DNA from 2 places in the Pseudomonas zhanjiangensis genome. Region 1 is predicted to be linked to the other one. Evidence: predicted binding sites of a transcription regulator. Region 1 holds the regulator's gene; the other holds the start of a gene.

What was found. Region 1 encodes LexA, which represses DNA repair genes until DNA is damaged. Its sites were predicted from a motif close to CTGTNTNNNNANACAG; they were not measured.
Region 2: imuA (translesion DNA synthesis-associated protein ImuA) is a predicted target of LexA. The motif match lies at 1,669-1,684, and genes of this name have one in related genera.

Annotation. Positions count from the first base shown of each region.
Region 1 covers NZ_JBFTEG010000007.1:7,473-10,869, reverse strand. The annotation lists gene AB5S05_RS10405 (DUF6586 family protein) at 1-194, shown strand, start outside; gene AB5S05_RS10400 (hypothetical protein) at 271-504, shown strand; gene sulA (SOS-induced cell division inhibitor SulA) at 631-1,107, opposite strand; gene lexA (transcriptional repressor LexA) at 1,118-1,726, opposite strand; gene AB5S05_RS10385 (TetR/AcrR family transcriptional regulator) at 1,984-2,691, shown strand; gene AB5S05_RS10380 (L,D-transpeptidase family protein) at 2,757-3,281, shown strand; gene nagZ (beta-N-acetylhexosaminidase) at 3,303-3,397, shown strand, end outside.
Region 2 covers NZ_JBFTEG010000002.1:446,477-449,873, forward strand. The annotation lists gene AB5S05_RS04610 (Y-family DNA polymerase) at 1-980, opposite strand, end outside; gene imuA (translesion DNA synthesis-associated protein ImuA) at 986-1,603, opposite strand; gene AB5S05_RS04620 (class I SAM-dependent methyltransferase) at 1,744-2,694, opposite strand; gene AB5S05_RS04625 (hypothetical protein) at 2,831-3,046, shown strand; gene AB5S05_RS04630 (DNA polymerase II) at 3,124-3,397, shown strand, end outside.

The DNA of each region.
Region 1 (3,397 bases):
TGGCGGCCTACGCCGGGTTGTTCCAGCCGCCCCAAGTGCCGCAGAAGGCCAAGGTGGACCCTGCGACTCCCTTGATTCAGGCGGTCAGCCTGGAGCAGGAGGAGGCACCGCTGGGTCTCGAAACCCTGGTGGCCTGGCGTCAGGAGTTGACCAGCTTGACTCGTCGCTTTCGCGAAACCCTGAGCGAGTGGTGATCTGAGTTTAGATAGGCGGGCTAGGGCGTACCCTGGTCGGCTGATACAATGCCGGCCTTTAGTGGAGAGCCTACCTATGTCTACATCCTATCTTGAGATCGTCGAATTGCCCGATGGGCGTATAGCGCTGCGTCGAGCCGAGGATCAAGAGTCATTGGTGGTTCTGGATTTTTCCGCCGATGCCAAGGAGTTTTTGCAGGGCCAACATGTAGAGGTGGCGAAGGCCATGCTCAATGTGGGCGTGCAGATGGCAGGGCGGCTGGCAGAGGGTGATTTCGAGCAAGATGACGCCCCGCGCGTGTTGCACTGAGCCAATTCTGCAGCTAAGAGCATATCGCCACGCACTGGCCTGCTGCTCAGGCGCTGAGTGTCGCCCTTCCAGTTACTTTCACTGCTTCATCGCAAAGGTCCGTCTGCGGCGTTGTTTGGCCACTGTCTAGCCCAGGCTGATATTCAGACTCTGCGCCTTGCCCTGACGTGCGGCCTGTGCCAGTTGCCGTTTTGCCTGCTGTCCGAGTGGTTGCAGCCAGCTGACCACGGTGTGGCTATGCCCTAGCTTTAGCGCTTCGCCTGCCAGTTCCAGTGCACTCTGTCCGCTGCGTGGGTAGAGCAGCAGTATGCGCTCGCGATTCAGGCCGGCCTCACGCAGCCAGCTCTGGGTCAGGCTGGCCGGCGGGGCGATCAGGGTCAGCCAGCGCGAGCTGTCGTTTTGGCTCAGTTCGCGTAGTACGGGGGCGAGCAGGTTGTGGCAGTGCCCGGCGGCGCCCCGTAGCGAAAGCTCGCTGAAGGCTTCCGAGTGCTCCGGCCAGGGATACTGCAGTTCGCTTTCTTCCATTAATGGCGCGGTAGTCGCGGCCAGGAATCCTTCGAACAGTGGGAGTTGTGCGCGGTTCAGCGACTGTGGGAACTGCATGGGTCCTCCTCTAGCGGCGGATGACGCCGACACTCAGGCCTTCGATCACCAGCTCTTGGTCTGCCAGATTCACTTCGATGGGCGCAAACTCGGGATTTTCGGCGATCAGCCAGACCTTGTCGCCCTCACGCTTGAAGCGTTTGACGGTCACCTCATCGTCGAGTCGCGCCACCACCACCTGGCCATTGCGAGCTTCGCGGGTGGTGTGCACGGCAAGCAGGTCGCCGTCGAAAATACCGATGTCCTTCATGCTCATGCCGCGCACGCGCAGCAGGTAGTCGGCCCTGGGGTGGAAGAAGTCGGGGTTGATCCGGCAGGATTCCTCAATATGTTGCTGAGCCAGGATGGGTGCGCCGGCGGCAACGCGGCCGATGACCGGCAGGCCGTCTTCTTCGCTATTCGGTTCAAAGCCGGGAATGCGGATACCGCGTGAGGCCCCCGGGGTCATCTCGATTGCGCCTTTGCGAGCCAGGGCCTTGAGGTGTTCCTCGGCGGCATTGGGTGACTTGAAGCCAAGCGCTTGGGCGATCTCTGCGCGGGTCGGTGGGTAGCCGTTGTCCTCGAGGCAGTGTTTGATGAAGGTGAGGATCTCGGCTTGGCGCGGCGTCAGTTTCAGCATGGGAGGCTCTGTCTTTTTATACAGTTGCTGGGATTATATACAGTGATGGCGACGATGCAATTGTCCTTTTGCCGCTTCTGGTAGCATTGTCTGCCTGAGGCTTGTCCGGATCCGGGCACAACAAGCTCCACAGCGCGTGCAATCCGCCGCTGATTGCGCGGCGGCGTGACTGCTCAGCCGAAATGCGGCTCGCGCGACTTGACAAGTCTGCAGGCTGAAACGTATGTTTCAAACAAGTGTTTGTCAGGTGAAGAGTCATGGCCCAGTCGGAAACCGTAGAGCGCATTCTCGATGCGGCAGAGCAACTGTTCGCGGAGAAGGGGTTCGCGGAAACCTCATTGCGATTGATCACCAGCAAGGCTGGGGTCAACCTGGCGGCGGTGAACTATCATTTCGGTTCCAAGAAGGCGCTGATCCAGGCGGTCTTTTCCCGTTTTCTCGGGCCATTCTGCAGCAGCCTCGAGCGCGAGCTCGACAAGCGTCAGGCCAAGCCGGAGGCAAATCCCAGTCTCGAGGAGTTGCTCGAGCTGCTGGTCGAGCAGGCGCTGGCGGTGAAGCCGCGCAGTGGTAACGACCTGTCGATTTTCATGCGTCTGCTGGGGCTGGCGTTCAGTCAGAGCCAGGGGCACCTGCGCAAGTACCTGGATGAGGTCTATGGCAAGGTGTTCCGCCGCTACATGATCCTGGTGCATGAGGCGGCGCCGCGGATTCCGCCGCTGGAGCTGTTCTGGCGGGTGCACTTCATGCTGGGGGCGGCAGCATTCAGCATGTCCGGGATCAAGGCCCTGCGGGCGATGGCCGAGAACGATTTCGGGGTGAATACCTCGATCGAACAGGTCATGCGTTTGATGGTGCCGTTCCTGGCGGCTGGCATGCGTTCGGAAAGTGGCCTGGCTGACCAGGCGCTTGCCTCCGCTCAACTGATTCCACGCGCCAAGAGCACAGCGGCCCCCGCCAAGGTGTGATGCCGTTCGGCGACTGCCGCCCGGTTGCTGGGCTTGGCGGAGTCGATCCGCTAAGCTAGCCGCTTATGCGCGCCCTTGACCTGTTGTACATATCCCTTGCCGATCAGCGCCTGTACGGTTTTGCCGACGGGCAGCTGTTGCTGCGCCTGGCCGTCTCCACCGCAGCGAACGGGCCGGGCGAGCTGAATGGTTCGGGCTGCACGCCCAGGGGGCTGCATCAGGTACGCGCGAAAATCGGTGCGGACCTGCCCTCGGGGGCTGTGCTGCGGGGGCGGCGCTGGACCGGCGAGGTCTGGTCGCCTGCCTTGGCGGCGCAGTTTCCCGACCGCGACTGGATTCTGACCCGCATCCTCTGGCTCAGCGGCCGTGAGCCCGGGCGTAATCGTTTGGGTTGCGTCGACACCTTTCGCCGTTATATCTACCTGCATGGCACGCCCGACAGCGAACCTATGGGGGTGCCCGGCTCTCACGGCTGTGTGCGCCTGCGCAATAATGATCTGCTGGAACTGTTCCCGCGGGTGCCCGTCCACTGTCCCGTAAGGATCGAAGAGGCGCCGTGCCCGCGATGGGCCGAAGCGCCGCTCAATTAAGGATTGTCTGTGACTACAAGCTTGCAAGGCTCGTTGATGCTGGACATCGACGGCACCTGGTTGACCGCCGAAGACCGACACCTGTTGCGTCAGTCCGAGGTGGGTGGAGTGATACT
Region 2 (3,397 bases), on a different contig from region 1:
CGCAGGCCGCGCACCGGAGCACCCAGTTGCTGTTGCTCCAGGCGCCCGCGGGCCAGTTCGAACAGCATGGCCGCCTCGCGCTCGGCGCTGAGCAGGCCGACCTGCACCTGGCTGGCGGCGCCCTCGGCATGCTCCAGGTGCAGGCAGAAGCGCTGCACGCCGCAGTCACGCCCGGCGAGGAAGGCCGCCAGGTCGGCGGTCAGCCGGCGCAGCGGAAACAGCAGCGGCGGATGCGACTCCACCTCGTAGTTCAGCTCGATGCGTTGCTCGAAGCGCTCCGGCGGTGCATAGAAGTCCAGCGCCAGGGCGCGGCGGCCGAGCAGGCCATCCAGGTGCCCCAGCACTTCGGCCGGAAAACGCCGCGCCAGGCTGTCACGCGGCAGCGCCAGGACCTGGCCCAGTCGGCGCAGGCCCATGCGCGCCAGGGCGCTGGCCTGCTCGCGGGGCAGGCCGGCGCGCTCGACCGGCAGGCGGCCGAGGGCCTCCTCCAGCTCAGGCTGGGTCGCCAGCGCCAGGCCGTCGTGGGCATTGGCCAGCATCCGCGCCGCCAGCGGGTTGGGCGCGGCGACGATGCGGTGGCGAAACCCCAGGGCGCCCAGTTCCTCGCGCAGGCGCGCCTCGAAGCGGGGCCAGGGACCGAACAGGCCGAGGCTGGACTCGACCTCCAGCAGCAGCGTGCGCGGGTAGTGCAGGCTGACCTGGGCGCTGAAACGATAGGCCCAGGCGGCGAGGAAGCGCTGGCAGCGCTCGATCTGCGCCGGCTCGTACTCGACCATGGCGAAGTCGCGGCTCAGGGCCTGGGCCGCGCTCAGCGACTGGCCAGGGCGCAGTCCGAGGGCGCGGGCGGCGCCGTTGACCGCGCGCAGCACCCGGCGCTGTGGGCTGCCATCGACCAGCACCAGTGGCGCGTCGGGGTCGGCGCGACCGCGCAGCACCGCATCCAGCGCCAGCTGCGGCAGCAGTACGCAGGCCCAGCGCATCGTCTTCAGCCCAATGCGGCCAGCGGCAGCGGCGCCGCCGGCGCCAGGCCGCCGCGGCACTTGAGCACGCGCAGCTGCGCCGGGCGGGCCTCGACGGCCAGGCGCAGCGCCGCCGGCGACGGATTCAACGCGGCCGCCAGCGGCCGGTAGGCGAAGGCCAGGGTCTGACCGGTTTCGGCGGCGACCTGCAGGCGGCGCAGGGCGCGGTCGTCGGCCTGGGGCAGCCAGCACAGCACCGCGCCGCAGCTGCCCGAGCGCAGGCACTGCTCGGCGGCCCACAGCGCCTCGCGGCCGCTCGCCTGGATCAGCGCCAGGGCGCGCAGGTCGACCCCGGCCGCCTGCCAGGCCGGCGCATAGGGCACATGGGGCGGCGCCACCAGGACGATGCGCTCGCCGCTGGCGCTCAGGCGGGCCAGGGTCGGCCAGAGCAGGCGCAACTCGCCGCAGCCCTCGGCGGCACAGAGGATCTCGCTGAGCGCCGACTCCGGCCAGCCGCCGGTCGGCAGCAGCGCGTCCAGCGCGGCATGGCCGGTCGGCTGGACACTCGCCGGCACTGCGGCCTGGCGGCCCTTCCAGACGCGCCGCTGGTCCAGCAGCGCCTCCAGGGCGATCACCGCACCCATCGACCGAGGCCCCGTGCGCAGGCTGGAAAAACATGACGGCCCATGGCGGCCACCCCTCAATTAAACTGTATACATATACAGTAAATCAGGACGGCTTTTCCGACAATGGCGAGGGCGGGAGGTCGGACCGGCGGAGTACCTCAGGCGCCTTCCGGATGCCGCGCGAAGACCAGCGCCTTGAGGCCGCTGTCCGGGTCGATGTCGGGGAACTCCGGCGGGTTATCCAGGCGCTCGACGAACTGCAGCGCCGGCGCCTCGCGGGCCATGCCCTCGATCAGGAAGTCCGGGCCGATCGCCGGGTCGTTGACGCAGGCCAGCACCGTGCCCTGCTCGCTCAGCAGGTCCGGCAGGCGGCGGAGGATCTTCTGGTAGTCCTTGGTCAGGGCGAAGCTGCCCTTCTGGAACGACGGCGGGTCGATGATGATCAGGTCATAGGGCGCGCCACGGTTCACCGCGCCCCAGGACTTGAACAGGTCGTGGCCGAGGAAGCTGACCCGGCTCAGGTCATGGCCGTTGAGCCGGTGGTTGTCGCGGCCGCGATTGAGCGCCGCCTTGGCCATGTCCAGGTTGACCACCTGCTCGGCGCCGCCGGCGATGGCCGCCACGGAAAACCCGCAGGTATAGGCGAACAGGTTGAGCACCCGTTTGCCTCGCGCGTGTTCCTGCACCCAGCGGCGGCCATGGCGCATGTCGAGGAACAGGCCGGTGTTCTGCTTGCGTCCCAGGTCGAGCTTGAAGCGCAGACCGTTTTCCGTCACCAGGCACTCCTCCAGCGGCTCGCCGAGCAGGAATTCGCTGGCGCTGTCCAACCGGTAGCGGTGCTGCAACAGCAGGTGCTGCGCCCCGCTCTGCCGCCAGGCCGGCGACTCGGCCAGCGCCAGCAGCATCCGCTTGAGGGCGGCCAGTTCTGCGGCGTCCGGCTCGCGGAACAGCGCGACCAGGACCACGCCCTGCAGCCAGTCGACGGTGATCTGCTCGAGCCCCGGCCAGCAGCGGCCGCGACCGTGGAACAGGCGGCGGACTTCATCGGGAGCGCCGCTCAGGGCGGTGGTCAGCTGGTGTTGCAGGGTGGCGATGGCGTCTGGGTGCATGGCTCGGTTTCGGCAAGGCGTTGCCGCGCATTTTAACCGCAGAGGCAGACTCCCATCCCGCCCCTGCCGCGCACTGACATAAAAAGGCAACGAAGCCGCCCTAGAGTGCCCACTCGAATTCGACAGGAGTGCTCAGATGAGCCGGGCCACAAGGACTATCTGCAAGACCCTGGACCAGGTGGCGGCCAACAACGAGGCCGCGGCGGTGGCAGTGATGCGCGCCGCCGAGCGCATCGGCGACGAGTTGCTCAGGCAGCAGCTGTTCAATGTGATCCAGCGCATGAACCAGGATGCCGTGCAATTGCGCGGCGCCCGCGAGGAGATCGCCGAGCAGGGCTTGCGCCGCGCCTGAGTGATGCCGGGCAATCGCCCCCAAGCAGACGATTGCCCAGTAGAATCCCCCCTCAATCAGGTTCTCGAGGTGGGGCAGTGGATCTACAGCAGGGCTTTGTCCTGAGCCGGCATTGGCGCGACACGCCGGCCGGCACCCAGGTCGAATTCTGGCTGGCGACCGACCGGGGCCCGCGCCGGGTGCGCCTGCCGCCACAGCCGTCGGTGGCCTTCATCCCCGCCGAGCAGCGCTCCCGGGCCGAACCCCTGCTGCGTGGCCAGGCCGACGTCGAGCTGCGCCCGCTGGAGCTGCGCGACTTCCGCCAGCGCCCGGTGCTGGGCCTGTACTGCCAGCAGCACCGCCACCTGATCG